DNA from 4 places in the Paenibacillus sp. GCM10027630 genome. Region 2 is predicted to be linked to each of the others. Evidence: riboswitches for the same ligand, from Rfam matches in the RefSeq annotation. Region 2 holds a riboswitch; each other region holds the start of a gene.
What was found. A riboswitch is a leader RNA that binds a small molecule or an ion and turns the genes downstream of it on or off. The one in region 2 is predicted to bind cobalamin.
Positions count from the first base shown of each region.

Region 1: it holds a riboswitch for cobalamin, as region 2 does, so the genes downstream of both, cobJ (precorrin-3B C(17)-methyltransferase) here and ACFQ0C_RS17060 (ABC transporter substrate-binding protein) in region 2, are expected to answer to the same signal.
Region 3: it holds a riboswitch for cobalamin, as region 2 does, so the genes downstream of both, ACFQ0C_RS22710 (ABC transporter substrate-binding protein) here and ACFQ0C_RS17060 (ABC transporter substrate-binding protein) in region 2, are expected to answer to the same signal.
Region 4: it holds a riboswitch for cobalamin, as region 2 does, so the genes downstream of both, ACFQ0C_RS38725 (energy-coupling factor ABC transporter permease) here and ACFQ0C_RS17060 (ABC transporter substrate-binding protein) in region 2, are expected to answer to the same signal.

Region 1 covers NZ_JBHTGY010000010.1:241,327-245,714, reverse strand. The annotation lists gene cobJ (precorrin-3B C(17)-methyltransferase) at 1-1,760, opposite strand, end outside; cobalamin riboswitch at 2,173-2,401, opposite strand; gene ACFQ0C_RS05945 (hypothetical protein) at 2,517-2,696, opposite strand; gene ACFQ0C_RS05940 (helix-turn-helix domain-containing protein) at 3,139-3,507, shown strand; gene ACFQ0C_RS05935 (hypothetical protein) at 3,748-3,945, shown strand; gene ACFQ0C_RS05930 (glycoside hydrolase family 26 protein) at 4,030-4,388, shown strand, end outside.
Region 2 covers NZ_JBHTGY010000035.1:62,620-67,007, reverse strand. The annotation lists gene ACFQ0C_RS17070 (ABC transporter ATP-binding protein) at 1-236, opposite strand, end outside; gene ACFQ0C_RS17065 (FecCD family ABC transporter permease) at 278-1,309, opposite strand; gene ACFQ0C_RS17060 (ABC transporter substrate-binding protein) at 1,310-2,338, opposite strand; cobalamin riboswitch at 2,528-2,722, opposite strand; gene ACFQ0C_RS17055 (hypothetical protein) at 2,760-3,305, opposite strand; gene ACFQ0C_RS17050 (aspartyl-phosphate phosphatase Spo0E family protein) at 3,676-3,942, opposite strand; gene ACFQ0C_RS17045 (aminotransferase class I/II-fold pyridoxal phosphate-dependent enzyme) at 4,077-4,388, opposite strand, start outside.
Region 3 covers NZ_JBHTGY010000047.1:17,613-22,000, reverse strand. The annotation lists gene ACFQ0C_RS22720 (LLM class flavin-dependent oxidoreductase) at 11-1,402, shown strand; gene ACFQ0C_RS22715 (hemerythrin domain-containing protein) at 1,551-2,093, shown strand; cobalamin riboswitch at 2,176-2,371, shown strand; gene ACFQ0C_RS22710 (ABC transporter substrate-binding protein) at 2,589-4,190, shown strand; gene nikB (nickel ABC transporter permease) at 4,187-4,388, shown strand, end outside.
Region 4 covers NZ_JBHTGY010000098.1:253,005-257,392, reverse strand. The annotation lists gene ACFQ0C_RS38740 (energy-coupling factor ABC transporter ATP-binding protein) at 1-559, opposite strand, end outside; gene cbiQ (cobalt ECF transporter T component CbiQ) at 556-1,362, opposite strand; gene ACFQ0C_RS38730 (energy-coupling factor ABC transporter substrate-binding protein) at 1,359-1,643, opposite strand; gene ACFQ0C_RS38725 (energy-coupling factor ABC transporter permease) at 1,640-2,407, opposite strand; cobalamin riboswitch at 2,551-2,742, opposite strand; gene ACFQ0C_RS38720 (ABC transporter substrate-binding protein) at 3,005-4,388, shown strand, end outside.

The DNA.
Region 1 (4,388 bases), on a different contig from region 2:
TCAATTCCTTCCGCTACAGGTTGCGCAGGATGTACATTGCGGCCTACGGTTTTCCCCCCCAGGAACAAATCGAACTTCCCTTTGCGATATACGATGCCGATATCTTCATTCACAGCCCCATAGCACGCCATTCCGCAGCCATTCAACCCGATCCGCAGCTCTTTCGGCACTTTCATGCCACCCAGCTTTTGCTGCAGTGATTCTGCATAGGGTATAGCCTCGCCCTTCTCTCCATTGCAAAAATCACAAGCTTTAATTTGCGCCACATCTCCGATTGGAGCCAAAAGAAACCCTTCGCCGCGCAGTCTTGCCGTAATTTCCTCAGGATTTTCCGTAGGTACACGCAAAATCATTTGATGATGCGGGGTATATTCCATCGACCCCTTCTCACCGACAACATCAGCCAATGTAATCATCTGCTTGGCTGTAAACTTCTTGTCGGCTACGCCCGGGCTAACCGCCAGCTCAAAAATCGACTGCTGCCGGAATAATCCGGCCAACGCAGCAGCTCCCCCAGCCGCAGCTTCAACGCTGCTGTCCACGGCTTCGCCCTTGCCGCGCGCCGCAAGCTGCAGCGCCTCCAGCGCCAGCAGCAGCGGCGTTGCAGCTGCTGAACCGCTTCCGCGTCCAGGCGCCGCTTCGCGCTCTGCTCCTACCGCTAGCGTACCGCCTGCGCTACCGAGCGTGGCCTCACGCTCCGCAGCAGCCACCGCTACCGCTCCGCTTCCGCGCCCAGGCGCCGCCTCGCGCTCTGCCCTTACCGCTAGCGTACCGCCTGCGCCACCGAGCGTAACCTCACGCTCCGCAGCAGCCACCGCTACCGCTCCGCTTCCGCGCTCCGGCGCTTTAACGACCGCCTCTGCCTCATCGGCATCGTCGTCCTCCTCAAAAGCCCAGTCCTCATCGCCGTCATCGACTGGCTCCGAGTCCCATTGCTGCAACGCCCAAGGCTCCGCCTCCTGCTGCAGCCGCTGATGCGGACGGAGCGGCTGTACATCCGCTCCCAAAGTATACTTGCGCTGATAACCGCGCGGTGTAATCATCAATCCATCGTACACTGTGGTAGAAGAGTTCCCGATGATAACCGTAGTGAGCATGCCGATATCATGATCAAGCATATCGCGCAAATTCGTCACCACTACATGCTCCCGCTCCCGGTAGGCGCTTTTCACAATCCCTACAGGTGTTTCCGGCGAACGGTACTTCAGCAATATTCGCTGCGTCTCTACAATTTGCCGGGTACGCCTGCCGCTGCGCGGATTATACAAAGCAATTACGAAATCGGCCTGACCTGCGGCATCGACACGTTTGGCAATAAGCTCCCATGGTGTCAAGTGATCGCTCAGACTAATGGTGCAGGCATCGTGCATGACAGGTGCTCCGAGCAATGAAGCAGAGGAGTTGATTGCTGAGATGCCCGGAATAATCTCAACTTCAACGCCACCCTCTCTACGCCAGCCTTGTTCCATCAACACCTCATACACAAGTCCGGCCATCCCGTACACACCTGCGTCACCACTGGAGATTACAGCAACCTTTTTCCCCGCTTCCGCCTGCCTTACCGCCTCTTGAGCACGACTAACCTCTTCAGTCATCCCTGTACGGACAATCGCCTGATCGGTCAACAGCCCGCGAATCAGGTCCACATAGGTGTTATAGCCAATAATTACCTCGCTCTCCTGGAGCGCTTCACGAGCCCGTTTGGTAATATGCTCAAAGCTTCCCGGCCCGAAGCCGATAATAAGCAATTTTCCCGCCATCCAACCCACATCCTTTCCTTAATTATATAATCATCTGGAACTGACAAGTCTTTTATATTCACACCGGCAGCAAATCTCTATTTCTTTTAGAGGCAGGTCAAAAAGTCCCCTTTTGTTCACGAAGTATCTCAGGAAGCTTGCATTCACCTTCGAAGTCCGGTGCTCATGTAGATACTACCCAAACTCCGCTCCTCCTTCTTCAGGTTCTTGCAAATTTCTTAATTTTAGATAAGCCCTCGGCACCTACGGACATCAGCTTGTAACGTTTTCAGAAACGACAAAAAAAGCATTTCCAACATATGTGTTAGAAATGCTTGGGCATCGCAGACCATAAAAAACACCGGACGATAACAGTGCCTTATTTACAAAAGGTAAGCGGATTTCTAACACCTCCCCAAATCCTCGTAGGTCAACAGTGTTTTCAAAGCAGGCAGGTCTCCTGACTTAGAACAGCATCCTCCGACTACCTTCCCGGATTATTGGCCCTATGGGCTCCAGTGGCAACATTATCGGAACATGTACCGAATCATTCGAATCGGTGTTCTTACAGTGGCGGGTCCGTGCCGGATTCTCACCGGCTTCCCTATTAAGCTGTAGAAGAAAAACTGTCTACATACAGCACCTCTTTTAATAAAATATTGAGTTGTCCAGTGCAATCATATCATTCAAGACAAAGCTTTGTCTATAACACTATGAAGCTATGGGAGGACAACTCGCATTATGTATTTTATTTGGCATGATGCGGCTGCTGGCAGCTCAGGCTTTTTGCCGGCGAAGCGAAGGCTCTGTTGAATTCCAGACATCAGGGTATTGTAGTGAGAGAGGCTCCGTCTTGCTCGTATGATCCATGCGGTTCCACTGCTCATATTTTTCAATTGGAATATTAAGCTGCTTCAGAATTAAGCGGATATCTAGACTCGTCTTTGTTCGTTCCATTGGCTTCTCCACTCTCCATCTTTGAATTACTTAATGATAAGAATCTTTTAGACACTATTATAACGAACGCACATAAAAAAAAGTGTCACTTGATGGGATTGGTTTAAACTTAATTGCTATTATTTTTGTCGAAACTTTAACCGATCACAATTACATAATTGTCCGTCCCATTAGGAAAAAATTAGCGTAAATCATCCTATTTCCTTATGTACAGCCACTTCTTGCAGTTTGCTCAACAGCTCTATATAGAGTATTTTTTTCCAAATCAAGCACCCTTATCTCTTAAACATTCGGACCCTTCTGTAGTTTCGTCAAGCTTCCACAAAAGGGATAGTTAATATATCGACATAATTCCCCCATTGCGCCCCATGTTTATTGATTAGAATGCAAAAAGTAATGTATAATTAGTGATAAGATTACCTTATAGGTTAGGAGGTACAACGTGAACTTCGGTAATCGAATCGTCGAGCTTCGTAATGAAAAAAAGCTGACTCAGGAAGAACTAGCGCGCAAATTAGAAATTACCCGTGCCTCGCTTTCCCATTATGAAAATAACCGCAGAGAGCCCGACCATGAAACAACGCAAAAGCTGGCCAACTTCTTCAACGTATCTGTTGATTATTTATTGAGTCGAACCAAGGATCCCAAAGCGTCTGTGTACCTCGAAACCAGTGCGTTCACTGACAGTCTGGAGTTATCCGATCAGGAAATTTTGAAAAGATTCAATTTAACTATTGACGGTAAAGCATTAACTATAGAAGAAGCGCGACGTTTCATTGCATTTATTCGTGCGGAACGATCCATGGGTTAACTATCTTTTTACAAAACCAAACAAGAGGCTGTTCCTGCTAATGGGGATTAGCCTTTTTTTCATTTGTCAGTTGCCTAACTTTTTAGAAAAATGATTGAAATTCAAGTCATTTCATGCGAGAATATATTGATACAAAAAGTATCATTTTTCATAAAAAAACTAAGACTATCCACTTTATTGATACACAAGGTATCATAATGAACCAATTAGATATTGCTCAAATGGGGGTCATATCAAGCGATGAAAAGGATCGGAAAGAGGGGGATTTTCATTCTCAGTAATAAAGATATCCAAACCTTTGTGAAACGGTTGGCATTTTCGGATGATCACCTATTAGAGGAGTTTACTCTCACACTGGATGGTCGCGAGCTAAGCCACGAGGATGCCAGAAAGTTCATAGCTTTTATTCGTGCAGAACGTTCTTTAAACAGAACCTGATTATTTCCTCATATTTCTGCATTCGCTGCTTATGTTATACGGTATAATGGTGAGGAAACTATCACCCGCCGGAGGAATGTACGAATGAGGAAAATCTCGCTGCTAGTTGCCTCTTTGTTTGCTGCTTATATTGTGTACATTGTACAGTCCCATCTTAATACAGATTCGGTTCCATTGATTAGTCCACTGATGGAAGCCGAACCCATTGCGGTTAGTGCAGCTACTCAAACGTTAGCTTGGTGGGATCAACAACTGGCGGATACGGTGAGTAAAAACGAATGGCGTGCCGCGGCCGATTTGGTCAGCCGCAAAGCCGCTTATCATAGAAGCGTAAATGAGCTGGAGCAAGCCATTGCGGCTGATCAGCTAAGCAATCAATACTTGGCTCGCGATTCCTCCTCTGCAGTGTCGACTGCTTTCGAGCCAACAGTGGCTGAACTGCA
Region 2 (4,388 bases):
ATCCACTGCGCCAGCTCCTTGCGCGGGTGATCGTGTGCAGCGCGGCCCTCCAGCTGCACATGCCCTGATGTCGGCGCCTCGATGCCCGACAACAGCTTCAGCAGCGTAGATTTCCCGCTGCCGTTAGGACCAAGGATGCCGAAGCATTCCCCGGCTTCTATATCAAAGCTTACGTGCTTAAGCACACGCTGCTCCTGGTATATTTTGCACACATTACTCACCTGCACGAGTGCCACTGCATCACACCTCCCCAGTTGCAGCCCCAAGCAACTTGCACTCAGACTGACCGTTTATTTTTCCTGAGTAAATAAGCAAAGAAAGGAGCTCCCATAAAAGCGGTAACAACCCCAAGAGGGATTTCCGTAGGGCTCAAGAGCATTCTGGCCAAGGTGTCAGCCCATAGCACATAGATCGCCCCGCCTAACAGAGATAAAGGCAGCAGCAGCCGATAATCCGGTCCTATTATCAAACGCAGCAAATGAGGAATAATCAAACCAACAAACGCTACAACCCCTGATACCGATACGGCAGCCGCTGTAACTAGAGTTGCTGCGGTTAGCACAATCAGCTTGGTCCGCTCAACACGAACCCCCAGATGTGCTGCCTGCGCTTCACCCAACGCAAACAAATTCATAGCCCTTCCAAATGACAGAAGTATGATGGCGCCAACAGCCAAATAAGGAAGCAGCACAAGTGAATACGACCAGCCTCTTAGCGACAGGCTTCCCATCATCCAGAATACAATTTCATTAATAACCTGCTTTGACATGGCAACCATTAAAGACACGAAGGAGCCCAGAAATGAATGCAGCACCACTCCTGCCAAAAGCACAGTCTCCATCTTCAGCCTTCCATCCGTTCTCGCCAGCAGCAGAACCGTTAGCAGTGAAACTGCTCCTGTGGCAAAAGCGACAATAGGTACCGTCCATGAGCCAAAAAAAGCAAACTGCAAGCCGAACAAGATTAGAAACGATGCCCCTAGAGCAGCGCCTGAGGAAACTCCCAGCGTATATGGATCTGCCAGCGGGTTGCGCAGCACTCCTTGAAATGCCGCTCCAGCTACACCTAACGCTGCGCCCACCAATATTCCCAGCAGCACTCTGGGCAAGCGTACCCGCCATATAATTTGCTCCGCAGCTGGCTGCCAATCGACGGGAACATTTACACCTATCCACGGCAAATGGTGGGCTAATATCCCCCATACCTGTACAAGCGGCAGCCGGACTGTTCCAATCGACAAGCTGACCGTAACGGAAAGAAGAAGGAGAAGCATCCCTACTCCTCCCCACAACATCAGCTTACGTTTCATCTACTTCACCAGCTCCGGATAAATTCCTTTGGCAATATCGACTAAGCTATCAGCCATACGAGGACCGGGACGACTCATAAGATTTTTATCCAAGCCGACAAAGCGGTTGGTCTTAACAGCCTCAATCCCTCCCCATCCGCTGCGTTCCTTAATCACCTGATCCAATGTCTTTTTTGATTTTTCATCAATTAAATTGTCTGGGTACAAAATAACCTGAGGGTTATCTGCAATTACTTTTTCCCCATTAATCTCCATATAACCTTGTTTGTCCGAAACCACATTAATGCCTCCGGCCAACGTAATCAACTCATCAATAAACTCACCTTTTCCAACCGTCCAGCCTGGTGAAAACTCTATAAATACCTTTTTCTTCTGCTCAGGCTTCAAATCCTTTACAGCATCGGTGACCTTCAAGCGCTTTTCCTTCATGGATGCAACAAGCGCCTCCGCCTGCCCCTGCTTGTCAAACAACTGACCAAACATCAGCAGGTTGTTCATCACATCATCCATCGTTTTTGGCTCGACCTTAAACACATTAACCTTCAAGCCTCTCAGCTGTTCAACAACCGGGACTTTAAGGGAAACTCCAGAAAGCACGATATCCGCATTCGCTGCGATCAACGACTCTTCATTCGGCTTCACAATACCGCCCATCTTCGGCTTCAACGCTGCTTCGGCAGGATAGTCACAGAAATCCGAAACTCCAACTACTCGATCCCCTAAACCGAGTGCAAACAGCGCTTCAGTCTCACTTGGCGATACAGAAACAATTCGAACAGGAGCCTTATCAAAGGTAAATTCCTTTCCTGTCGCATCCTTAACTTTATAGGGATAAACGGTTGCCTTGCTAGCATTAGCTGGCGGAGCTGCCGGCTGACCTTGTCCGGCTTGGGCTTGCCCCTCCTGCTTGGTATCTCCTGCCTTGGTCGAACCTCCAGGTGCTGGTGTGCCACCACATCCGGCAAGGCTTCCTATCAAAGCAAGCCCCAGCAAGCCGATGATCCATTTGCTTCCTCTAAAAATATTCATGTCTTCCCCCTTACTTAATTACTCAGCCTACACCGTTATGTATAGAACTGACTCCCTCTTTTACACGAAAAAACCCTCCAGCTCCTTAACCAAAAGGACCCAAAGGGCGCAAACGCCTCAAACAACAAGAAAGGCTCAGGTTGAGCCCTTGATCATTTGTGCGTGACGCTCCTTTTTCCTCGAAAGAGACAGTCTCTATCCGAACAGGCAGGTCTCCTGACTCATGAGGGTATGAAGCTTCCTCGCCTTCCCGTTCCTTACACAGAACAGTGGCTTTCTTGAGGAACTCCTCATTCACAGTGGCGGGACCGTGCCGGATTCACACCGGCTTCCCTTTTAACCTATGGGCATCTGCTCACAGGCACCTGTTCAAAGCTTATAAAATTATTTAGAAGCTCTCTAAGCTCGCAAACTCGAAAACTTACTTCTGAGCAATTACTTTTATAACCTGCATGACTTTGTCTTGATTTTTAGCGTTAGCCGGCACAAAAGCAACTAAATCCTTACCGTTCACTTTAAGATCCGTAAACCACTTGGTATGTTCCAAAGGAATGCCATATAAGTGCTTCTCTTTTTTGCCTTCCTTACTATCCTTACTATCTACAGGCAGCTCAAGCACACCCTCAGGAAAATCCTCCGCCTTGGCAACAGCATCCAGACTCACATAACCGCCCTGCTGACCAATTGCTTTAAACTGCTCCATCGGTACGATAAGAATTCCATTATCCCCGGCAGCAATTTCGACAATCAGCTTCTCCATCGAAAAAATAGGCGTTGTCAGCACACTTACTGTTGGAGCTTCCCCTACCTTAGTTTTCAAATCTGCCTGCAGTTTGTCCGCTATTTCATTAGGAACCCCGTTCTGAGCCATCATAAAAATAGGAACATCCGCTTTCGGACCTCCACCACAGCCTGCCAATGCAAATAATGATAACAACATAATAATTAACGTGAAATTCCTTTTCATCTGTTCTCCTCCTGCAAGTATTCCCTTTAGGAACACTGCTTTTATGCATAGGTAGTAACTGTTCGATACACGGTCCGATCCTATAAATCACAACTCACATCTTACCATAAAAAAGTAGTTTCTACAAAAATTGCGCTCTAAGCAGGCCTTTAAACAAAAATAAAAAAGCATTCCGAAAAGCGGACGCTTAGGCTTCTCCACCCCACAGCAATTCCCTCTCATGTTCTACGCTGTGCGGCCAGCCCCTCCTTTAAATGTTTATCAATTAAAAAATCCCCACAAAGTGGGGTTTTGCTTCGAAGTTGATTCAGATACTTTGCGGGGAGCCCCGAAACATATAAGTTCTATTAAGATTAAAAAAAGAACCGAGTTATCGGTTCCTCTTAGTTCGAGTCATGTATTCATTTATTTTAGTATCGAGCATCATGCTGATTTCCACTACCTTCGGAGAGGTTAAACTCTTCTCATGATGGACCAGCTGCTCTAAGTCACGACGTAAATGGTAAATTTCTTCTTCTAAAGATAAGACGGTAGATGATTGCTTCTTTGTTCCAAAAAACCACTTGGCCTGCTGATCCTTTTCACGAATCCAACCAACATTTAGAGAATGCCGAAGCTGATATTCCGGAAAAGCCACTATTCATCCCTCCTTGATGCATATCTTTAGATATAAAGTCTCATATATGACCAAATCTATGAAACTCTTATTATATAAAGATACCAGTTTTTCACGAGGTTGGAAATGGCTATTTTTGTCGTTTGATGCCGAAATTACAATTTTCTCAAGAAATTCCCAATCCTGTCTATCGCTTCAATTAATTGATTCACTGAAGATGCGTAAGAACACCGGAGAAACCCTTCTCCACCAAGGCCAAATACTCCTCCGGGCACTGCAGCGACCTTGCCTTCATGCAGCAAACGCTGGGCGAATTCTTCCGAACCTAGGCCTGTAGAAGCAATTGAAGGGAAAGCATAGAATGCTCCTTGAGGCTCATGACATTTTAGTCCGATTTCCCTAAAGCCCTGCACCACCAAACGACGGCGTTGGTTGTAAGACTCAATCATTCGGTCCTTTTCATCCAT
Region 3 (4,388 bases), on a different contig from region 2:
GAGGCGATGAATGATGCCGAAAAAGATACATTTGAATGCTTTCGAAATGAACTGTGTAGGTCATTTATCCCATGGCATGTGGGTGCATCCGGATAATAACCGTCACCGGTATACCGAGATTTCCTACTGGACGGAGCTTGCCGAACTGCTGGAGCGGGGAAAATTCGATGCATTGTTTTTGGCTGATGTGGTAGGCGCTTATGATACGTACAAGGGGGGAATAGAAACTTCGCTAAGGGAAGCGGTTCAGGTTCCGTGTAACGATCCGCTCCTGATTGTGCCGCCTATGGCACTGGTAACCAAGCATTTGGGCTTTGCGGTGACATTCTCCACCTCTTATGAGCATCCTTATGGGCATGCCCGGCGTATGACAACATTGGATCATCTGACGCAAGGGCGGCTGGGATGGAATGTGGTAACGTCTTACCTGCCCAGCGCTGCACGCAATTATGGACTGGACCGGACGATTCCACATGACGAGCGCTACGAAATGGCTGACGAGTATTTGGAGGTTTGCTATAAGCTGTGGGAAAGCAGCTGGGAAGATCAAGCTGTTGTGAGCGATGTGGAAACCGGGACGTATACCGATCCCGACAAAGTGCATGAGATCAACCATGAAGGCAAATATTTCAGGCTTCCCGGACCTCATCTCAGCGAACCTTCCCTGCAGAGAACTCCAGTTATTTATCAGGCGGGCAGCTCGGTAAAAGGCAAGACATTTGCGGCAAAACATGCGGAATGTGTGTTTCTGGGAGCTCCTACTGTGGAAGCATTGAAGCAGCATATCGCGGATATCCGCGCCCAGGCACAAGCAAACGGACGTCAGCCTGAGCACATCAAGATGTTTACCGGTTTGTCGGTCATCGTTGGCCGAACAGAAGAGGAGGTTCATCAGAAGGTGAAGGAGTTCGAGAGGCTTCGCAGCGTCGAGGGAGTTCTCGCCCATTATGGAGGCTCCAGCGGCTATGATTTATCCCGTTACGGCCCTGATGACTATCTGGAATATGTGGAAACCGATCACGGCCAGACGGCTGCGTCAAGATTCACCAAGCATAATAAAAAAACAGTGGGCGAAATTATCGAAACCTTCAAAAGGCTAGGCGGACAGTCGCCGTTCTTTATTGCAGGAACACCGGAGCAGGTTGCTGATAAAATCCAGTACTGGGTGGAGGAAACAGGGATAGATGGCTTTAACCTAACGCAGTTTCTTTCTCCAGGGTCTTTCCGCGAATTTATCGAGCTGGTCATCCCTGAGTTGCAGCGAAGGGGATTGTATCGTACCGAATACGAGGAGGGGACCTTCCGTGAGCGCCTGTTCGGCAAAGGTATCCATCTGACTCCGAATGGTCATCCTGCAGCCTTGATCCGTCAGCAGACTTTTAAAGAATCTGTGACCTTATAGATAATTCAATATATAGGTTTAGGGGTAACCTCATGGTTGCCCTTTTATTAATTAGTAAGTGGTGTGATATTTTATACATACAAACAAGGGGTACAGGAGTAATCTGTATGGTATAAGGAAAATAACAGGTTGATTGGAGGCCCTAAAAATGAGCATGCCCTGCAAATCACAGGCTGCTTCGGAGATTGCTCTTGAAGCTGAGCTGCCTAAGCTGCTGGACCGTTTGAAGCAAGACCATGCCGAATTGCTGCAGGTTCTGATGGATTTGGAAAACCAGGCGAGTCAGACGGAGCAGGAGGCCGACAAGAATCGTGCGATAAGCTCTCTACTGCATCTAAGACTCTGGACAATGGGATTCAAGGAAGAGCTGAATCGGCACTCAGAGTGGGAGGAGCGGGAGCTATTTCCATTGCTGAATATTTGTTGCCAAGGACATAATGCTCTTTCGGTCACACCGACCTTATGTGATCTGGAGAAGGATCATCAATTGGCGATGAATTACATGGACGCCTTCTTGAGAGCTGTGCATGCACTGAAATCGGATTCGGAAGCAATGCCTGTGAAACAAGCGGCGGCTTATTTGACTCATGCATGTCGCATTCTAATAAAGCATTTGGAGCAGGAGGAGCGGCTCATTAATCCAATGACTGACCAAGTATCCAATGATATTCATTATTTTTCATATGATTAAACTTTTAAATTTATGAACTTCGGATGACTTCCATTATTTACTGTGCTACAATAGCTTGAGCTATATTTATTATTTTAACAATTGAATATTTGTGGGAACAAGGTGCTTCAGCTTGCTGAAGCTTAAAAGGGAAGTTCGGTGTAAAACCGACGCGGTCCCGCCACTGTAACGGAGGAGTCATAGCGACAATGCCACTGATCTTTGTGCACAAGGATTGGGAAGGCCGCTTATGATGTGAATTCCGGAGCCAGGAGACCTGCCTGTTCTGACAACACTGCTTTGACCTACGGAAGATAGGGAAGTGTTTAGACGACCGTCGTTTATTTCATCATATATAAACAGGACATCTTTACCTTTTTTTTCTGAGGTAGGGATGTCTTTTTTTTGTATGTATTTTTTGTTTTTAAGTATGTATTGACGAAGCAAAGAATTATGAGTAAGATTTTAATTGTAATTATTACGAATAAACTAGGTAAATCAGGAGGCAATTTTTTTATGAGATCCAGATCCAATTCCAGTCGTCCAAAGTACAGCGGTTTTCTTGCACTTATTGTTATTATTTTAGTCACATTGTCGGCTTGCCAAAGCTCATCATCCACCAGGCCAACCGGTAATGGTCAGTCCACAGATACCAAAGATGCGTCCGCTGCCGGAGAGGCCAAGGAGCAGGTGTTAAAATACGTCACCTTAAATATGCCCCGCTCTTTGGATCCTGTCCATATTGATGCACAGCGGATTACATCAGATGGAATTGCTGAACCTCTCGTTATGCTTAATGATGATGGATCTATAAGACCATGGTTAGCGAAATCTTGGAAAAACCTGGAGCCAACACTGTGGGAAGTGGAATTACAGCCTAACGTAAAATTTTGGAGCGGTGCGGTCATGGATGCTGCTGCGGTAAAAGCGGCACTGGAGCGTCATCAGAAGCTTAATAAACGGGGACCCTCACAAATTGGCGGTGTTGAGTTTATCGTAAAAGACAGCCTGCATCTACAGCTCAAAACACCTAAGCCAGACCCTAACTTTATTTTCAAGCTGAACGGATTTGCAATACATAATGCTGAGGAAGCGAATCGTCTCGGAGATAAGTTTAATTCACAAGCCGATCTGACTGGCTTTATGAAGCCTATTCAGTTTACTCCAGGCGAACTGCTCATTGCTGAAGCGTTTCCTGGATATTGGGGAGAAAAGCCTAAGCTGCAGCGGCTGGAGGCAAGATTAGGAGCTGACGCACAAGCGCGGCTGCTTGCATTGAAGAATGGCGATGCTGATGCGGATATGAACGTGGAAGTTGAACAGCGGGTGTCTTACGAGAAGGACCCGAAATTCGCCACTTACTTCCCAATCGGACAGACGACTAATCTATGGTTGAATATGAAAAAGGTACCGGCGCTTCAAGATAAAAATGTTCGGATTGCGCTGAATTTAGCCGTTGACCGCAAGGAGCTTATCGAAGGTGTTAGCCGCGGATTTGCGTCCAAAGCTACAGGGCATTTCCCGGCGGGACTTCCATATGCGATTTCGACAGGTACAGAGACGGACAAGGCCAAAGCCGAGAAGCTTCTGGATGAGGCTGGCTGGAAGAAAGGCTCTGATGGAATCCGTGCCAAGGACGGGCAAAAGCTGAAGCTGAAAATGTTGACTTACACGGTTTTTCAACCATTGGCAGTAGCTTTGCAATCGCAGCTCAAAAATGTAGGCGTTGAGATTGAATTAAATCCGGTCGAAACAACGGCCTCCAACCAAATGATGCTGGACGGCAATTTTGATACGGCTACTTATTGCTCTTGCGGAACGGCAACCGGCGATATTGGCGGTCAATTGTACTCCTACTACCAATCAGGCGTTGCATCCAATTACGGGGGATACAGCAATCCCGTGGTGGATAAGCTAATCAGTCAATTGACTTCGGAATTCGATGCTGCGAAACAAGTGGATTTGGCTAAACAGATCCAAACCCGCGTCCAGGAGGATGTTCCGATCATTTATTTATTCAATAATACACGTTGGGGCGCTGCCTATAACAGTAAAGTGAAAGGCATCGATAAAAATTTACAAACTAGAATCGTCCCTGGGATGTACATCTCCAAATGAAGCTAATCCGTTATTTGATCCTGCGTATACTTCTTACAGTTCCGGCTTTGTTAGGAATTACTCTTCTTATTTTCTCACTGATTCGTTTTATACCGGGTGATCCAGCGCGAGCGATTCTGCTTACGATGTTCGATCCTAGTACGAATCTCAGTGATTTGGAGAAGGATGCAGAGGTTCTGCATAAGCAGCTGGGTCTTG
Region 4 (4,388 bases), on a different contig from region 2:
CCCGGTCTAGCTGTGCGACTAGCTGCTGCTCGGATACGCGGTCCAGATAGGCTGTTGGCTCATCCAGCAGCAGAAGCTCGGGCTCCAGCACTAACACTCCTGCGAGCGCAACTCTTTTTTTCTGACCGAGACTTAGATGGTGAATAGGTGTGTCTGCCAAATGTGAAAGTCCCATTGCTTGAAGAATGTTTTGTGTACGGCTGCTAATTTCCGTTTCCGGTACCTTGGCATTACGCAGACCATAGGAGACATCCTCATGAGGCGTATTGAGAATCAACTGCTGCTCCGGGTCTTGAAAGACAAGCCCAATTCGCTGTCGAAGCTGCTGCAAATCTTTGGAATGATAAGATATGGCATGGTCCTTCCATATCATTTGGCCTGATGCAGGGCGATGTATACCAATGGCATGAAGAAAAAATGTCGATTTTCCTGATCCGTTATGCCCGCAAATAGCGGTCTTTTTACCCTGAGGTATTCGCATATTTAATTCCTGGAGAGCAGCAGTTTTGGCGCCTTGATATATATAGCTCACATCATGCGCCTCCAAAATTGAGTTCATAACATTTCCCTCCAACCAAGCCATAATTCAAACAGTATTAAGATGATGATCCCTGTACAGCTTTCCCATAAGCAGCGGGATGGGACCGGTTTACCCTGATACGGAGCCATGTGAATTTCATCGATAAATCCTCTTGTGATCAAGCCGTGTGAAACTCCTTTATAGCGCTGCATCGACTTAGCGAACAAGCGCACGATCAGGATGGCCGTATCATTAAGCCTGTTGGTAAATCCGGTCTGTCCGCCGCGCGACTTCTGGGCTGTGTACATATCATAGGCCGTGCTCTCAAGCAAAAACAAAAAACGGTACATAATCAGCATCACTTCCAATACTAATGCCGGCACCCGCAGCTTTTTCATAACCTGAAACAGCTCGGAAACAGGAGTGGTCAGCATTATAAAGGTCATGCATGACAAGCAGGCTATTATTCGTGTGAGTAAAATAATGGCTGTATGCACTCCATTGTCAGTCAAAAAGGCTGTCCAATGTAGAAATGTAAAGAGTATGGTGCTCGCTTGTGCAAGGGTCGACAGCTCAGTTGAACGTTGAAATTCAATAAGGATGGCTGGAACACTGGCTGCGTAAAACAAACAGGGGGCAGCGATCAGCCGCAAATAATATTTGGGCCGTATTTGGGCATAGCTGACTGTCCATACAAACAACCAGCCGCTTATAACAAGCTGTGTGACAGGATGGGACAAGTAAGACAACAGAAATAGAACGGCTGCAAACCCGATCTTCCACATGGGAGAAACGGTCCGCAGCTTGTTATTGTAAGAGAGTGAATCGATGAATTTGATCATTGTGTTTTTGTTTTGGTAGCTCTTCCTTTGAACAACCCGATTACATATCCAATGAAGCCTGCCCCCAGTGCCGCTTGTAAGGCGAACAGCATACTTTCAGTTTCTGCAGGCGGCTCCAATAATGGGGTAAACCAAGGCTTGTAAGTAGGAGACAGCGTTGCAATCATTTCCTCGGCAGCCCCGTCTGCGCCCCCGAATTCCCCATTGACAAGTAATAAAGGGAGAGCAGCTAAGAGGATAACTGCACTTATAATTAAAGCGTTCTTAGTGCCGGTTTTCATGATTTTTGAACTCCTTTCATTTTACGCTGCAGCAATGATAATTCCTCTGAGCTGTAAGCTTGCAGCCAATTCCAGATCAAGATAGTGAGCAACCCTTCGCTGATTGCGAGAGGAATCTGTGTAAAGGCGAAGATCGCTCCGAATTTGCCGAAGGACGCAGCAATTCCGCCTACCTCTGCTGGAAAAGCAATTGCCAGCTGGAACGCTGTAACGACGTAAGTGGACAGATCTGCAAGCGCCGCAGCCAAAAAGATGGCAAGCCGTTGTTTTCCTGTGCTTTTCATTATCCATTTATAGACGCCGTAACCAACCATTGGACCGGCAACGGCCATCGAAAAGGCATTAGCACCAAGGGTGGTTAAGCCGCCATGCGCCAGAAGCAGCGCCTGAAACAATAGGACGATAGAGCCGAGTACACTCATAGGCAACGGTCCGAACATAACAGCACCAAGACCTGTTCCTGTCGGATGGGAGCTGCTCCCCGTTACGGACGGGATTTTGAGCGCCGAGAGAACGAAGGTAAAGGCTGCCGCTAATCCCAGCATAATTTTCAACTCCGGAGTTTCCTTCGTAATTCGGGTTAAAGCTCTTAGGCCTAGAATGAAGAAAGGAATAAAGACCGCCCACCAGAAAATAGCCCATCCTACAGGCAGAAATCCTTCCATAATGTGCATAGCATAGGCCGATTGAGGCTCATTAAATGTCAGGTACACCGTAAATCCCAACACTAAGAGTGAAGTGCTTAGCCATTTTTTTGTTTGCATTGTGAAATCCTCCTGATTCAAAAATAGGTGAAAAAACTAAAAAACCAATCCCTTTGGAATTGGTTATGGGTACGCGGCAATAGACGACAGCAGGTGGAAGAAGCTGAATCCATGTTCGTACACCGCTCCTTTCCGCGAAGGCCTGTGGGTGTGCTAATCAGGTAGGTCTCCTGGCTCCCGGCTCCTCATCATTCTCCATCTTCCCCGATATGCGTTCATCGAGTGATACATTGGAAAAAAACTCCCCGGTTACAGTGGCGGGACCGCTCGGGATTTGCACCCGATTCCCTGTTATCCTTTTTTAATACAAAGGCACCTGACTAGTAAATATGCGATTTTTTTAGCTGCAATCTAAGTCTATTCGATATGAACAGGCTAATTCCTTTTTTGTAACATAATTTTTTGAAAAAATAACACGGGGTAGTGACTCGGAATTTCAAGTGTGTTACTATTTTAATGATTCGTGCTACTGGGTGATTTTTCTATTCGTGAATTCATCATAGGCTTGTGGACATGAAAACAGATAAAAAGGATTAGGAGTGGGATAGTGTGAGAAAGAGATTTGCATTTATTTTTATTATCAGTTTGATTGCAGCAATGGTAATGAACGGTTGTACAGCGAAACCGAAGGAAGAATCGTCTAAAGCTGCTAACGAATTGGTTCTGGCAGTCGGTGGTGAGCCGGAAGCTGGCTTCGATCCTACAACAGGTTGGGGACGTTATGGCTCTCCGCTTTTCCAGAGTACTCTGCTGAAGAGGGACTCTGATCTGAAAGTTGTAAATGATCTGGCTACTGGTTATGAAATCGGAGATGGTGGATTGGTTTGGACAGTTAAGCTGCGTAAGGACGCCAAGTTTTCTGACGGTAAACCCTTGACGGCTGCAGATGTCCAGTATACCTACGAGACAGCGTCCAAGAGCGGTTCGTCCATTGATCTCAGCTACGTGTCGAGTGTAGAGGCGGTAGATGATTACAGTGTAAAATTTACTTTAAAAGAACCTAATTCCACTTTTATTCAAATGCTAGTCGCGACTGGAATCGTACCCAAGCATGCCCATAGTAAGGATTATGCCCAGAAGCCTATAGGGTCAGGGCCTTATAAGCTTGTGCAGTGGGACAAAGGACAGCAAGTCATCGTAGAGGCTAATCCGGATTATTACGGTACCAAACCTGTGTTCCAAAAGCTGACCTTCTTGTTTCTGAGTGAAGATGCAGCATATGCAGCAGCAAAGGCCGGGAAGGTTGATGTCTCTTATATTCCCGCTGCATTCAGTAAACAGCCTGTCACCGGGATGCGGCTGGAGACTGCCCGTACTGTAGACAATCGCGGAATCATGTTCCCTTACGTAAAGTCCGGCGCCAAAACCAAGGACGGCAATCCGATAGGTAATGATGTAACCTCTCAATTATCCATCCGTAAAGCTATTAATATCGCTATCGACAGAAAAGCTCTTGTACAAGGAGTACTGGAAGGACATGGAACGCCGGCATTTACCATCAATGACGGTTTGCCTTGGTTTAATCCGAAAGTGGTCATCACTGATGCCAATTTAAAAGAAGGGCAGCAAATCCTTGCCAATGACGGTTGGAAGGACAGCAACGGAGACGGCATTCTCGAAAAGGGCTCCTTGAAGGCCGAATTCAGTCTCTTGTATCCTTCGAACGACGTTACCCGCCAATCTCTTGCGATTGCCGCAGCTGATATGATCAAGCCGCTTGGGATCAACGTTAAGGTTGAAGGAAAGAGCTGGGATGAGCTGGGAAAGCTTATGCATGCGAATGCTGTGCTTTTTGGCTGGGGAAGCCATGACCCGACAGAGGTATACAGTGTTTATAGCAGTAAATACAGCGGCATTGATTATTTGAATCCAGGTTACTATACGAATCCGACTGTCGAGAATTATATGAAGCAAGCATTGCTTGCTCTAAATGACAAGGATGCCAATGAATTCTGGAAAAAAGCTCAGTGGGACGGCAATA